One region of the Vibrio gallaecicus genome, then DNA from elsewhere that is predicted to be linked to it. Evidence: riboswitches for the same ligand, from Rfam matches in the RefSeq annotation. Region 1 holds a riboswitch; the other holds the start of a gene.
The links. A riboswitch is a leader RNA that binds a small molecule or an ion and turns the genes downstream of it on or off. The one in region 1 is predicted to bind cyclic di-GMP.
Positions count from the first base shown of each region.

Region 2: linked by a shared signal. The riboswitch ahead of gbpA (N-acetylglucosamine-binding protein GbpA) and the one ahead of OCU78_RS05090 (TfoX/Sxy family DNA transformation protein) in region 1 are both predicted to bind cyclic di-GMP.

Region 1 covers NZ_AP025490.1:1,141,383-1,149,603, forward strand. Annotated here, with positions in the region: gene OCU78_RS05075 (alpha/beta fold hydrolase) at 1-503, shown strand, start outside; gene OCU78_RS05080 (putative signal transducing protein) at 571-927, opposite strand; gene OCU78_RS05085 (TVP38/TMEM64 family protein) at 927-1,607, opposite strand; gene OCU78_RS05090 (TfoX/Sxy family DNA transformation protein) at 1,737-2,327, opposite strand; cyclic di-GMP riboswitch class I at 2,435-2,519, opposite strand; gene purR (HTH-type transcriptional repressor PurR) at 2,677-3,681, opposite strand; gene torD (molecular chaperone TorD) at 4,004-4,651, opposite strand; gene torR (two-component system response regulator TorR) at 4,889-5,602, shown strand; gene elyC (envelope biogenesis factor ElyC) at 5,818-6,654, opposite strand; gene cmoM (tRNA uridine 5-oxyacetic acid(34) methyltransferase CmoM) at 6,770-7,552, shown strand; gene mukF (chromosome partition protein MukF) at 7,633-8,221, shown strand, end outside.
Region 2 covers NZ_AP025491.1:146,064-154,284, forward strand. Annotated here, with positions in the region: gene OCU78_RS15275 (COX15/CtaA family protein) at 1-1,056, shown strand, start outside; gene cyoE (heme o synthase) at 1,046-2,059, shown strand; gene gbpA (N-acetylglucosamine-binding protein GbpA) at 2,164-3,627, opposite strand; cyclic di-GMP riboswitch class I at 3,783-3,910, opposite strand; gene OCU78_RS15290 (helix-turn-helix domain-containing protein) at 4,232-4,585, shown strand; gene aroG (3-deoxy-7-phosphoheptulonate synthase AroG) at 4,782-5,837, shown strand; gene OCU78_RS15300 (DHH family phosphoesterase) at 6,073-7,047, shown strand; gene OCU78_RS15305 (hypothetical protein) at 7,192-7,593, shown strand; gene OCU78_RS15310 (phosphohexomutase domain-containing protein) at 7,738-8,221, opposite strand, start outside.

The DNA.
Region 1 (8,221 bases):
CGATAATTGTACGTAATGTTGCGGAAATTGCAGCAAGTCGAGTTCGCTCAATGGTGCTAGGAGGAGCTGTAACTCGCCTTAACACCCGTTCACAAATTCTGATTAAGCTTGGTAACCTGAGTAAGCATATTATCCCTTACATGTGGTTATATAGCTTATTTGCTTATGTAGTGATGCCACAGAAGAGCCAAAAAGAGTCTCGACACTTATTTATTAGAGAAGCTAAGAAACTTTGTCAAAAAGAATTTAAACGTTGGTTCATCTTAACAGCTGATGTGAACCCTATAATGAAGTACTTTAAGGATCGTGAATTACCGATCCCAACATTGTATTTGATGGGGGAAAGAGACTATATGTTTATTCAACCCGTGAAAGAAATGGTTGAGGCACATCAAGCAAGTGAACTAGTGGAAATACCAAATTGTGGGCATGTATGCAACGTAGAGCAACCTGATGAATTCAACAAGCGCTCTATTGCTTTTATACAAAAGCAAATAGCTTAGAAGCTATTTGCTGTAATACTTAGCTTCAAGCTAACAAGAGAGGTTAGCCTTTAGTTAATAATTACTATTATTCAGATGTATTCCTAGGCAGCTCAATTTTAACTTCGCTTTGAGGGGATTGAGCTCCACATTGCCAGCAAGATCCAAATTGTGGCTCATTGTTTTCTCTACAATTCTCGCATACCCATTCTTCAAACTGTATTGATGTCTGTTGTAATTGGTACTCTTCCACAATCACTTTAGCTCTTGGTGCGTACTCAGTATTTGGTAACCAAACGTATGGATCAGTTTCTTCGGTAAAGGGTAATTCACCTTTGAGCCCAAATAGACCTTCTCCTCTTACTTCACACTCCACATTTTCACTTTGTAGAAGTCCACATACAATGTGAGCCTCTGCAGGATTACTCGCAATAAATATTTTCATTATTCAGCCACCGGACCTGAACGAAATTTAGCCATTGCCCATTTTGCTAAAATTGGGAACAAACCAAGCAATGCAAATGAGAGTAAAACAGATGGTGAAACAATACCCGACAATGAATCAATTTCCGCAAGTTGCGTACCTGCATTTAGGTAAACAGCAGTACCTGGAAGCATGCCTAATTGGCTAGTTAAGTAATAGCGAGAGATGGAGATTGGCGTTAGACCCATCAATAAATTAATTAAGAAAAACGGAAATACTGGGATTAAACGAAGTGAAAATAAGTAAAATGCCCCGTCTTTCTCAACACCTTGGTTGATGGTTGCTAACTTGTCACCAAATTTACTTTGTACCCAGTCACGTAATAAAAATCGGCTACTTAGGAAAGCTAATGTAGCGCCAATGGTACTTGCAAATGAAACCAAAACAAGGCTTGCCCAAAAACCGAATAGGGCTGCGCCTAGTAGAGTCACTACCGCGGCGCCAGGGATCGAGAAAGCAGTAATCATGACGTAAACAATGAAGTATATCGCTGCCGCCAGTAAGAAATTACTTTCAATATAGTTATTTAAAAGCACTTGTTGAGCTTTGGCATTCTCTAACGTTAGATACTGACCAAAGTTGACACCTAGTATGATGATGGTTGCCAGTAGTACGATTCCTAAAATTAGTTTTTTACTCATGAATACTTCCTCTAAATGTCACTTAATATCATTATTATAGTTAGACAGGGAATCAAGGCATTAACTTTCATTGAAAATAAAAAAAGCCACAAATAATGTGGCTTTTTGGTGTGAAAGTGACTGATTAACTTAATTAATTCGGCTGATAAGCTCTTCTCGTCGCTGTTGAGGGATAACAGACCAGTGCATACCCTTTATAGCGCCCTCTAATGCCCATAACAACTCAAGGCTTACATCCGATGAATGAGACTGCCTAATAGCGTTGTAGGCATTTACAGAGCCAAATTCATACAGCCTTTCCACTGAATCAATGCCGGCTTTTTTAAGCATCCTTTCAGTCGCAAGTCGAAGGTTTGGGAGATCCTTCAAGCGGTTAGGTTTTGCTGAAGATTGTTCCTTTTTCTCATCTTTAGCGAAGTTTAGAGAAACTTCCGCTAAATTGAGAGTTTGTTGTAGATCTTGCAAAATGTTATTAGGAAGAGCGAAATACTTAGTAACAACAGGAAACCCTCGTTTTTTGTAGACGTACGGTTGAAACCCTTGTTGTTTGAATTGATCCGCAGAGTTTTTATCAGCTCTAATGTGTAGTTGATCATTCACAACTAATGCGAACATAGTTTCGTCAGCAAATAGGCCGAACCCACCAAACATTGAACGCGATTTTATTTTTCCTAGGGACTCAAATAACTTCATCGAGTCCTTTAGTAGTGGTTTATCCATGTGTTTTATCTCGGTGTATTTGAATTATGCCACCAAATAAGCAGGTCCGAGAGAGTAGCAAAATGTTGCTATAAAATGTCAGTTAGCGGTAAATCTTTCATTTTGCCATCGGCAACCCCGCTACCATACCAATATAGGCTTAGGCCGGAGGCTTTGCGTCTCACTCTTTAAAGTGGTTTGCCCTGTGCGTGACTTTTGACAGAATAAGTATTTTGTTGAACAAAGCTCACATTTGAATTTTTAAAGTGTGACATTCATTCAGTAAATGATAGTCGTAATGTGTGACTAAGTGCATTTGTTTTGTTTGTAAAAAAGCGCACTTAAATGTGCGCATTTATGAATGCTTTATTTATTTCAGTGATTTAACTGTGTTTCGTTCCACTATTTCTGGGTGCATTTCGAAAATACGTTTTTCATGGTCTTTATCTTTTATACGTTCTAGCAATATTTCAAAAGCATTTTTGCCAACGCGTCGCTTAGGTTGGTGGACGGTGGTCAGTGGCGGAGAAAAGTATTCAGCCAACTCAATGTTGTCATAACCAATAACTGAAATATCATCAGGGATCTTTAGCCCATTTTGCTGTAGTCGGCTCATTAAACCGAGTGCCATTGTATCGTTAAAGCAGAAAACGGCGGTTGGGCGGTCTTCCATCCCTACAATCTTGTCTGCAGCAATTACGGCTGTATCACATTCAAAGTTACCTTCAATGATTAAGTCATCATTCAATTCAACTTGTGCTTCATTTAATGCTCGGTGGTAACCTGCAATACGCTCAGTACAAGCCGCTTTATCTAGATGACCACTTAAGCAAGCAATTCGTGTGTGACCTTTTTCTAGTAGGTATTTTGTTGCTAAGTAGCCGCCCTCTTCAGAGTTATCGATGATCTTATCTGCTTGAGAGCTTTCAGGACCCCAATCCATCACTACTTTAGGGATATCCGCGTGTCGATCTAACATTTCACGAAGTTCTTCTGTTAGGTCGGAACACATCACTAAAATGCCATCTACGCGTTTTTCAGCCAGCATGCGAATGTAATCACGTTGTTTCTCGTAAATACCACCTGTATTGCAAAGGATCAAAGTATAACCTTGGCGGTAGCAGTAGCTTTCTACACCATCAATGACTTCAGAGAAGAATAAGTTGGTAGATTGAGTAACTAGCATGCCGATAGTACGTGTCGTATTGCATTTTAAGCTACGAGCAACAGCACTAGGTGCATAGTTTAATTCATCAACAGCTTTATTTACTTTTTCTTGAGTCGCTTCTGCAACAAAGCGAGTCTTATTGATGACATGAGAAACAGTTGTTGTTGATACGCCGGCTAATCGAGCGACATCTTTTATAGTGGCCATGGTTTTATCCTGTTAAAAGCTACTTTACTAGAGAGTAGGGCAGCAAAGTAGCCGTAAAGCTACCAGAGTGAGAGCACTGGTTAAGTTTTTCTAATGGTATTAAAGTGCTAAAAAACAAAAAACCGCTAATCAGAGCGGCTTGTTTTCAATTTCAAAATGCTCATGATCAGTAAAGCACAACATTTTGATGGTGTTTCATATTTTATCGTTTGCGATCACAATTTTAGACTGACTGGAAAATGACCGCAATAACATTCACCCATAATTATGGGTGAATTGTCACATTTACATCTAAATATTCTATCAATACTAGAATATCGCTTTATTCATCGCTTAGGTATTCTAGATCCAGTTTATAAAAGGCTACGAGCAGTGTTGCAACGCTTGCGTAAAATCCAAATTTATCGAATTCTGTACACTTTGCTTGGAATCTTGGTATCCAAGTAAGTAGGTATTTTTCGATAAACTGTTTTTGTTCAAGGAAGCTACTTTCAAACTCTTCACTGTTTTGATTTTCGTTAGAACGGATGATTAAATTTCCAAGAAAATCGAGTTCAATGGCAATGTGATCCGCTGGTTCATTTAGATCAGCACTAACTCCTACACCATGCTCAGCCATCAGTGTTTCCATGTCTTTTGCAGGTTGACCATTTAGTAGACCAGTATTACCAATATACAAAGATGCATAAGGCAAAGCGGCGTACTTATCGGATTTTAAGAATAAATCACAAAAGTCAGCCGCAAGCTCAAGCTGTTCATCGTCACGATTCTGAGAGCGGTTCAAGGCATCGACGAGTTTATCTATTGCTGGTTTCAGCGTTTCATTTTCGCCTAACCCAGCTAGAAATGAACGAATTTCAACAGACTTGTAATGCTCTAATTCTGATTCTGTTAATTCTTTAGCAAATAAGCTTGATAGCCACCAGTAAATTTCAGCTCTTTTCTCGTTGAATGCTTTCATTTCTTTCATCAATTATTCCTACCTTCATAAGGTGACGCCTAAAAACGGCTGAGATTCAGTGAACAGACTTAAACTTAAGTCGTAATGCCTATATTGAATTGCTCTGAGCGGTAAATAGCAAGGTTTTAGCTTGTCTTGCATCAAAAAAAAACCATGTTTCTGGCTTTTATCTTACTGGCGACTAGAATTGTTACGAGTTATGAATAGAATAGTCAATGAAACTATTAAATAAGAAAAGTGGTGTAGATGAGCTATCACGTATTAGTCGTTGAAGATGATGTGGTAACCCGAAGTAAACTGGTTGGTTACTTCCAGAATGAAGGTTACACAGTGAGCGAAGCTGAAAGTGGCGCTCAGATGAGGGAAGTGTTGGTTCAAAACAACGTTGACCTGATTATGCTAGACATCAACTTACCAGGCGAAGATGGATTGATGCTAACTCGCGAATTACGCAGTCAATCAGACATTGGAATTATTTTAGTCACTGGACGCACGGATAGCATCGACAAAATTGTAGGCCTTGAAATGGGGGCTGATGATTATGTTACTAAACCATTTGAACTTCGCGAGTTGTTGGTTCGAGTGAAAAATTTACTATGGCGCATAGCGGCTGCACGCAAGACAAATACGGCTGCAGTAGAAGAAACGGAAGATGAGACTATTGTACGTTTCGGAGAGTGGACATTCGATATCCCACGTCGCGCATTAAGTAAAAATGGTGAACCAGTTAAATTAACGAAAGCAGAGTATGAGTTATTGGTTGCTCTGTCTTCATACCCAAATCAAGTGTTAAGCCGGGAGCGTATTCTTAATATGATCAGCCACCGTGTTGATGCACCGAACGATAGAACGATTGATGTTTTGATTCGGAGAATGCGTGCCAAGATGGAGTTTGATCCGAAGAACCCGCAAATATTTGTGACAGTTCACGGTGAAGGTTACATGTTTGCGGGGGATTGATTTCAGTTAGTTTGTACAATAATTTGAAAGCTCCACTAGAACAAAATAGAAAGCCGAGGCAAATGTACCTCGGCTTTTTTATTGGACTAAATTCGTAGTGGCTTTTTATCGGTCACAAGCTTTAGCTGCAAAGTTATAAAGTTATAAAGTTATAAAGTTATAAAGTTATAAAGTTATAAAGTTATTGTGGAAGTCTCACGTGTATCCAATTTTATTCATAAAAGATCATTGGTAGCTTCAGACACTTTATCTACCGCATTATTGGTCGATTCTGATATAGACGATTCTTGATGATCTATCCAGTCGCGCAGCCTTTGCCACATTAGCCCCATCGTTTCATGCCAATAGCGCTCGGTTTGCTCTAAGTAAATCGCCTTTGGCATATATTTATTCCAAGGCTGCACAATATTTTTGTGAGCTAAGTAATTGGTTGGTGCTGGGGTTGGTTGGATTCCAGCACCATTAAATTCATAAATGGCTCTTTGCATGTGGCTAGCTGAAGTGACTAAAACAACTTTTTTATTTTGAATAAAAGCAGCCGCTTGTCGTGCTTCTTCCCCTGTGTCTTTTGCCGTTTCTAATAAAATAATATCAGGCTTAGAGACGCCTAAAGCTAAGGCTACTTTCGCCATCATTCTTGCATTACTGATTTCTAGACCACCACCGTAGCCAGATAGAATCAGTTTCGCCCCAGGGTACATACGTAAAATCCTGATCCCCTCACTCAAACGCATCAAACCTGTGCGGCTGAGTTCTGAAGTTGGTGGGATTTGATCGTCGACCACGTGGCCACTTCCGAGCACCATAACGAAATCTACGGATTTGTCGGTTGGTAAGAATACAGAGTACTGCCTTTCCAGAGGCATAAGTAAGCGACTAGAGATGGGTTGGAAGGCAATAAGGAAAATACCGCAGAGTGCGGTTAACGTAATTAGACATCCAGTCTTTCGTTTTGTAGTAAACATGACTAGGGCTAAGCCTAGAAAAGCGAGAATTAACATTGCTGGTAGTGGCATCAACAAGGATGACACGACTTTTTTCAGCTCAAACATATCCGAATAGTCCGAAAAAACATCACTTAGTAGTAAAAAGAGACATCGCCTCTTTATTCCTGAAATTCCTGTGACAGAATAGCAGGCACGATAGGACATAATAACTCAAGTGACCGTGACTGAAGACCGTAATTTCGACGATATTGCCCACAAATTTGCAAAAAACATTTACGGCTCTGACAAAGGAGAGATCCGTCAGATCATCGTATGGGAAGATTTAGAGCTTGCTCTTAATGAATTTGCTGATGAAAATACTCCCCTTCACGTACTTGATGCGGGTGGTGGGCTGGCTCAAATGTCACAGAAGATAGCTGCACAAGGTCACCATGTATCATTGTGTGATCTATCTTCTGAAATGCTGGCTCTTGCAAAAGAGGACATTGCAAAGGCTGGCTTGCTTGAGCAATATCGGCTGATCCATTCTCCAGTACAGAAGATCGCAGAGCATCTTGACGATAAAGTCGATTTCGTGATGTTTCATGCTGTGATGGAGTGGTTAGCAAACCCCAAAGAGGCTCTTGATATTTTGCTAGATCAAGTCAAGCCCGGAGGCGTTGCTTCGATTATGTTTTATAACCACCACGGCTTGGTACTGAAAAATGTGATATGTGGCAATATTCCTCATGTACTTGATGGGATGCCACATAGAAAGCGGTTTAAGCTGCAGCCCCAGAAAGGGCTTAAGCCAGAAGATGTCTATCAATGGATAGAAGACGCTGGTTTTGATATTCAAGGGAAATCTGGTATTCGTTCATTTAGTGATTACATAGGTAATATGGAATACATGGGCGATTATGATTTTGAAGATGTATTAGCGCTTGAAAAACAATTATGTCGACAAGAGCCATATTTATCTCTAGGACGATACATTCATGTGTGGGCGAAAAAGCCGGCATAAAGCGAAAGTAAGAATAACAAAGAATCATGCGTGACATCGAAATTAGACTGATGTCATAAGAAACGATAACAGGAACCACAATGAGTGAAATGACTCAAACTGCCGAAGAGCAGCCAATTGATGAATTGGTGGGCTGGGTCAAGCAGCATGACTTCTCATTGAATCTCTCACCAGAGCGTTTAGCCTTTTTGATTGCTATCGCTGTGTTGAGTAATGAAAGATTTGATGAAGAGTTAGGTGAAGGTGAACTGCATGATGCATTTATCATTGTCACTCGCATGTTTGAAGAAACGGGAGATGCTTCTGCATTTCGCGCGAATAACGCCATCAATGAATTGGTGAAACAAAAGCTCATTAGTCGCTTCACAAGTGAAGTGACCGATGGAGCCAGCATTTACCGACTTTCACCGCTTGCCATTGGCATTACAGATTACTACTTACGCCACCGACAATTTTCTAAGCTAAAATTGTCGATTCAGTTGACTATGGTTGCTGACGAAATGGCGAAAGCGATAGAAGCTGCCCAAAAAGGCGGGACGCCAGCGCACTGGAAGAGAAACGTTTATGGCGTCCTTAAGTACTCTGTTGGCGAAATATTTGACCAAATAGACCTTAACCAGCGTGTTATGGATGAGCAACAGCAAACGGTTAAGCAGCAAATTGCGGATC
Region 2 (8,221 bases), on a different replicon from region 1:
TTGCTGTTAACGTTAACCGTTATTGTATTAGGCGCTTATACAAGGTTGTCTGATGCTGGATTAGGTTGCCCCGATTGGCCAGGCTGTTATGGCAGCATGGTAGTGCCTTCTGACTCATCTTCTTTATCTAAAGCAGCCCAGCTTTACCCTGGTAACACTATAGAATCGGATAAAGCCTGGTTAGAAATGATCCATCGCTATTTTGCCGGAACTTTAGGTATTGTCATTTTCTGCATCGTTGCTTGGTGTTTGAAGATAAAAAACATTTCCCCCAAGTTACCACTGACCATCTTGTTTGTGGTTGTATTTCAAGCCGCACTTGGTATGTGGACCGTCACATTGAAGTTGATGCCACTGGTGGTTATGGCTCATCTCTTAGGAGGCTTCACACTATTCTCATTGCTTGCCATTCTTTATTGCAAACTGAATCGCTTACAGCAACATATTGACCCGCTTTATGTTGACCCATCCGTCCGGTTTTGGGCTCTTGCTAGCTTGGGAATCGTGATTCTTCAGATATTTTTAGGGGGCTGGACGTCATCGAATTATGCGGCGTTGATGTGTACTAGCTTACCTATTTGCGAAGGTAACTGGATAGCATATCTAGACTTTTCCAAAGCCTTTGACTTACTTCAATCAGGGCATGAAAACTATGAATTTGGTGTGCTTGAATATCCTGCCCGAATGACCATTCACGTGACTCATCGAATAGGAGCTATTGTGACTTCTTGTGTGGTTTTAGTGTTGGTATGGAAGCTCGCTCAGCAGCCTTGCAATATTCAAAACAGCTTAGCGAAAAGAGTAGGGACCTTGTTATTACTTCAGATAACTTTAGGAATTGGCAACGTTGTTTTACAGCTTCCTATTTCTGTTGCTGTGCTTCATAACCTTGTTGCTGCTTTATTGCTCGTTAGCATAGTAACCACTAACTTTTTACTCTGGCACCGACAAGATTATAAAACCCTGATAGCAAGTAACGTTGTACCGATTGGCAACGCGGTTCATCACAAGTCGAGACATGCAGATTATGCAGAAGGAGTCGAGTATGACAAGTAAGACATCAGCCATGAGAACAATGAACAGAGCCTCTTCTTTAGCCACTATTTCTAGATCCACAATGTCTGCGAGCACTATATCTTCAACTGCTATATCTTCATCTGCTATCTCTGGGGGGGAAAGTACTTATCAAACTCAAGATAGCCGTCATTGGAAAGCCTATTTAACGCTCACCAAACCGAAAGTCGTGGCTTTGATGCTGCTAACCGCATTAGTGGGGATGTGTCTTGCTGTACCTTCTGGGTTACCGCTAAAAGAAACCGTATTTGGGCTGATTGGTATTGGTTTGATGGCTGGAGCAGCAGCAGCGTTCAACCATCTTATTGATAGTAAAATTGATGCAAAAATGACACGAACTCGTCGTAGACCTTTGCCTTCAGGTGAACTGAGTCGCTATAAAGTATTTGGCTTTGCCACTGCGATAGGTGTACTGGGTTTTGTGACTTTATTTTTTGTGGTGAATGCCCTGACAGCTTGGCTAACTTTCGCCAGCTTATTGGGGTATGCTGTTGTTTATACAATGTATTTGAAACGAGCCACCCCGCAAAATATTGTGATTGCCGGAATTGCAGGAGCAATGCCACCATTACTCGGTTGGACAGCTATAACCAATGAACTTCATTCTCATGCATGGTTATTAGTGATGATCATTTTTATTTGGACTCCTCCACATTTTTGGGCGCTTGCCATTCATCGACGCGATGAATATGCAAAAGTGAATATTCCAATGTTGCCTGTCACACATGGTATCAGTTACACGAAAACGTCTATTTTCCTGTATACCCTTCTATTGAGCGTGGTGTGTATATTGCCAGTTCTTGTTGGAATGAGTAGCTGGCTCTACTTAACGGCATCACTCGTACTTAATGGTGGGTTTATCTATCATGCTTGGTTACTTAAATATCGAAGTGAAGACAGTACAGCGATGAAAACATTTAAATTCTCTATCTATCATTTAATGTTTTTGTTTATTGCTCTACTTGCAGATCATTACTTGTTGTAAATGATTTCTTGTCACTCGTTTTCTGTAAACTATTTTTTGTGAACCAAGTAAGCAGGTATAAAAAAGCGGAGACACAATCTCCGCGTTTTTATGTGCTGAATATATTAGTTCAACTTATTCCAAGCCGATTGCCAATGTGAACCCACTCCGGGCTCATAATGATTTGCAGAAGGTGACCATTGAACGCAGTACCCAGAATATGGGAACTCTTTACATTGATAGATGCTGCCATCACTACTGAGTACTTTAGTGCCAGCGGTATAAGCTTCAATACCTTCTGGGAATACGAAATCATACTCACCTGCTGGTGGTGGGGTTTGCTCTTCGATTAGGTGGAAATCAAGAGTATTTTGATCAACTAGATTACCCTGCGCATCTTTGGTCACAATAACAAGCATGTGATGACCGGCTTCTGATTTTGATAGCGTTAGCTGAATATCATCAACTTGACCATCAGATAGTTCAGAAACATGGGATGCCAGTGCCTCTCTATGGTGATTAAATACGGTTAGCTCAGCTTGAAGATCGCCAGTAGCCGCAAGTGTTAAATCAATTTTTGTAGGACTATCGTTAACAATGTATTCAGCCTCAAGGCCAGTAACAGCAAGATCGTAGCCAGGTTCTAGTGTTTCAATCTTGTACCCAACTTCAACACTCTCAAACCCAGAACCTGCTTTTAAGTAAATAGGGTTTGTTCCGTAGACAGGTGTGAAATCACCGGCATCATTCAGTTGACCTGATTTTATTTGCGCTTGCTCTTTATTGATTTTCGTCGCAAGGGCGTGAGACCAGTTATTGGCTTTACCTTGCTCTGTGCTTTCAATCACCACTTTTGTGCTGTAAGAAGTGTTTTCTCCCGATTGGTCAAATACACGCGTGTAAACGCTGTCACCGATATTTAGATCAATTGTTGGGTTAACTTGCCCGCCTTGCTCCCAATCAGGAATGATAGGTCCGTCACCATTAAATTGAACGTCAATCACATTATAAAAAGATGCGGCGGTATCACCGACATCCCAAACCGCTAGAATGACTTGGTAGCCTTCGCGTTCAGGCACATTGCACAGGTGACTTACGCGTTTTGGTGGTTGAACCATTCCGCCATCTACCACACAAAATGGAGTTAGATCGAATGAGCTACGTGCTAGAGGCTGGTTTGGGTTCCAGTTTGAATTGGTAATGTAGTATTTCCAATCACGGGTAACGTGGTTTGCAGTGAACGTCCACTCGAAAAACTGAGAACCAGATTGAATAGGGCGCTTAACCCAGCGGTTTGCGGTTTGTTCATCTAAAGCTGCGGCAAGTGAGCTTTGTGCGCTGGCGATTTTTCCATCTTGTGGTCCAGTTGCTGGGAAGCCATCAGGACCTTCGACACTTTGAGGCTCGTATTGAATGGCACCACAATGTGTATTTTTTTCATTGGTATCACTGGCAGGGAATTTACATAGCGCAACTCGGCTTTCTGCAACACCATTGTCATAGGCAGAAACATATCCGTGTCCAAAACTAGCACTACTCACACTGAAAAGTGAAAGGGCAATTAAGGTTTTATTTGGGAGTTTATTCATCATTTTTCCTTATAAATAGCTGACAAAAAAAGATGACACTCTGGCGTTGTTTACACTTAACTATCTGTATTGGTTAACTATATTTACGAGTTAACTACCTGGACTTATATGGGTTCACTAAGTGAGATCTTATGGATAACCCTTGTCCCTAGTTAAGTGGCAGCTCCGCTATCATAGACATTACCTAAGAGTCTTTTACAGTATGACTAGCATGCTCATATGTAGTGTCGACAGACCGGTAGCTTTGCGTCCTACCCTTTCAGGTAGTTTGCCAAAAGTGCGTTGAGCAAGCGAAATGTAGCCAACAAAATTTATAAATACGAAGTGAATGATTCAATTGTGGAATGTCAGTTCAGGTTTTTAATTCTCGGAGAAAATTAACTTGATAAATGAATGAAGCTGATTTTTATAAGGTATTGATATGAATGTATTAATAATGGCAATGAATATAAAAATTATATGTATAAGAGGGCTAGGTGGTCATAAAACGTCACAATTTTTAAGGCGATAAAAACAAACCTTTGACTTCCATTAACCAAACGCTGACATCCGTTTGTATTAAAGCAACGACAATTCATTCAATTGACTTATATAAGGATGAATCATGGAATTCACAGAACAAGATAGAGAAGCGCTCTACCAAACTTGGATGTCACAAAAATCTAAAATGCGTATTACACAAATGGAATTCTCTAAACAACTCGGTATGAACCAGCTTGCTTTTTCTCGAATATTGAGAGGAGAGAACCCTTTAACTATGCCGTTTATTAGCCACTTTTGCCGTCTACTTCATTTAGAGCCAAAACACGTTTTACCGTCTCTAAAAGAGACAATGGGTCATGCACCAAAAGTTGTATATCTACAGAGCCGTATGAGTGTCGATGGGGAAATCCAAAATGCTTATATTGAAGGAAATCAAGTGGTCGTTGAATACGCTCATACTGTTCAAACTGCTTAGAAAATCACCGCTGTAAATTATGATATACAAGGTGTTGTAAATATAAAACATAAAAAAAATTGCCTTTATTTTTAAATAGTGATTGAAGTTAGCGTTTTTACTAGATAAGTTACAGGGAACAAGAAGATTAATGCTGATAGAAGTTGTGTTTGAACACGCGAATTCAGCTCAAGGATAGAAAAGGAAGAAGTAAGCAATGTTCCAGACTGATGATGTAAGAATTAATAAAGTAAAAGAGTTATTACCCCCTGTTGCTGTTTTAGAAAAGTTCCCAGCAACAGAAACTGCTTCTTCGACTACATTTGAAAGCCGTAAAGCTATTCATAATATTTTAAAAGATAAAGACGATCGCCTACTTGTGATCGTTGGTCCTTGTTCTATTCATGACACGGAAGCAGCAATTGAATATGGTAAGCGTTTAAAAGTATTGCGTGATGAACTGGGCGATCGCCTTGAGATTGTAATGCGTGTGTATTTTGAAAAGCCACGTACCACTGTTGGTTGGAAAGGTCTGATCAATGACCCGTACATGGATGATACTTTTAAACTGAACGATGGCTTGCGCTTTGGTCGTAAATTGTTGCTTGATCTGACTGATATGGGCATGCCGACAGCAAGTGAATTCCTTGATATGATCACTCCACAATATGTGGCTGATCTAATCAGTTGGGGGGCAATTGGTGCGCGTACAACTGAATCACAAGTTCACCGTGAGCTATCTTCCGGTCTTTCATGCCCTGTAGGCTTTAAAAATGGTACTGACGGCAATATTAAAATTGCTACAGACGCTATTCGTTCTGCGAGCGCTTCACACCACTTTTTGTCGGTAACAAAGTACGGTCACTCGGCGATTATCGAAACTGCAGGTAACCCTGATTGCCACATTATTTTACGTGGTGGTAAAGAGCCAAACTACAGCGCAGAGCACGTCGCTAAGATTAAAGATGAACTTGAAGCGTCAGGTTTGCCGCAAAAAGTGATGATTGATTTCAGCCACGCAAACAGTTCTAAACAGTTTAAGCGTCAAATGAATGTATCTGATGATGTTAGTGCTCAAATCGCAGGTGGTGATAAAGCCGTCTTCGGCGTAATGATTGAGTCACACCTAGTCGAAGGTCGTCAAGACCTTGTAGATGGTAAAGCGGCAACTTACGGTCAATCTATCACTGACGCATGTATTGGTTGGGAAGACACTGAAACTGTTCTTCGCCAACTTGCTGATGCAGTGGTTGAGCGTCGTAATAAAGCATAATTCATCGATTGGCTTATTTTTAAAGCCGCGATAGCATTAATAAAAAACCTCACAGGCTTATGTCGGTGAGGTTTTTTAGTTTTAAATGATATAAACACAAAGATAACGGTATAGCTCTTTTCTTTGCAGTTACCATTCAATAGGTTAGCGTAAACAAAAGTATTGAAGAAGTTAAAGTCTCGAACCTAACTTCTTAGCTCAAGCTGGCTCGATAGCGAAAGGAAAGACCAATCGAATGAATTATGACGTATTCAATGGTGATGCCGATGGCATTATATCTTTAATTCAATTAAGGCTCGCTCAGCCTAAGACAGCAAAACTGGTTACAGGAGTTAAACGTAATGTTGAGCTTTTGGCTAATGTTGATGCTTGTGAAGTGAATACTTCGGCTGGTGATGAAGTGCTAGTCTTAGATGTCTCATTAGATAAAAACAAAGATGCACTGAATGCGTTACTCGAATCTGGCGCTAAAGTGACGTATTTTGACCATCATAAATCTGGTGATATTCCCACTCACCCGAATCTAACTTGTCTTATAGATTTAGATCCAAATACGTGTACTGCGCTGATCGTTAACAAGCAGCTTGAAGATCAGTTTGTTCATTGGGCGATTGCTGGTGCATATGGCGATAATCTTTTAGCTGTGGCTGATGAACTTGCTAGCCAATGCCAGTTAAGTGTGTCTCAGCGAGACCAATTAAAAGAGCTAGGTACTTTGATCAATTACAACGGTTATGGAAGAGAAGTATCTGATCTACATTTTGACCCGGCTGAACTTTACAAAAAACTCCTTAACTATCGTTCTCCATTTGATGTTATTGATGATCCTCAATCGCCATTTCATGTTTTACAAAAAGCTTATGCTGAAGACTGGGCACTCGTTGAAAGCCTAACTCCGCTCGCCCAAACCGATGTCGTTCGTGTATTTGAGCTACCTGATATTGCTGCTTCAAGGCGGATCAGTGGAGTCTATGGAAATTATTTAGCCAATCAAAATCCAGAGTGTGCAAGTGTAGTATTAACCTCCAATTCGGATCTTAGCTATACCGTTTCTTTACGTGCTCCATTAAATAATAAGCAAGGGGCGGTAAAAATTTGTGGGTCATTTAAAACGGGAGGAGGGCGTGAAGCCGCTGCGGGGATCAATCAATTAGAAAAGCACAACTTGGATACCCTTATTAATATGACGCATGATTATTATGTGAGTTAATCACCATTCAAATCAAAACGAGTTTTATTAAGCAATTTCACTATATGGTGTACTGTACTATAAAATTCTTGACGATATATTGAACTGGTGATTTAATGGAACGGTGTTCAATATTGAGTTAGGGTTTTATCCATGAAAATGAAGATGGCATTAGTAAGTCTGGCATTCGTCGCAGTAAGTGCGTTTACTACTCCTCAGGTAGAAGCTGCTCAGGGCTTTACTGCTGAACAATTATGTAAAGCTGGTCTTTCTCTTGCGATTGATAAAAAGCCACGTGGGATCAAAGTTGCATCAGGCGCATCGAGCCAAAGAATTCTTCTTGATGTAAAAGATGGCAGTAAAGATTGGGATTACCGTTGCGAAGTTAACCGTGGTAATAAAACCATCAAATTGAATGCGCGTGATATTAAGCGCAATGATAAATACCTTGGTCAAGCTATTCGCTACAATGTTGCTGATGGCAAGCGTAGTGTCAAAGTCATGATGAAAAAGCGTAAAGGATCTGGTGTTATTGATGAAACTTTTACTGCAATCCAATTAAAGTAGTTTCAATAAAGATCGAAGCATTTGATATGCCTGAGCTTTGATTGTCTAGTAAATATCAAGAATTGAATAAAGCCGCAGATTATTTCTGCGGCTTTATTGTTTAAAGCGATTTGATGTGTAAAGAGCTTAGATGAATCTGTCCTGCTAGGTTAATAAAGAAAGGATTTCATCGGTTTTCTCCGCAAGAAGTACTTTGTTTCCTCTCGTTTCAACATTCAATCGAATAAGGGGTTCAGTGTTCGATTGCCTCAGGTTGAATCGCCACTCTCCTAAATCAAGGCTTATGCCATCTGTGTGGTCAATATTGACCGCTTTGTTTTTGTATCGCGCTAAAACGTTTTCAATAACCTGCTGTGGGTTTTCAACTGTGCAATTTATTTCACCAGAAGAGGGAAAGGTATTGATACTGGCGGAGGTAAGCTCTGCAAGCGATTGTTGAGTTTTAGATATAAGCTCGATGATGAGCAGCCATGGAATCATTCCAGAATCGCAATACCCAAAGTCTTTGAAGTAGTGATGAGCACTCATTTCACCTCCATATACCGCGCTTTCTTCCCGCATTTTCTCTTTGATTAACGCATGACCTGCTTTCACTTGTATAGAGTTCCCACCGAACTTTTTGGCGACT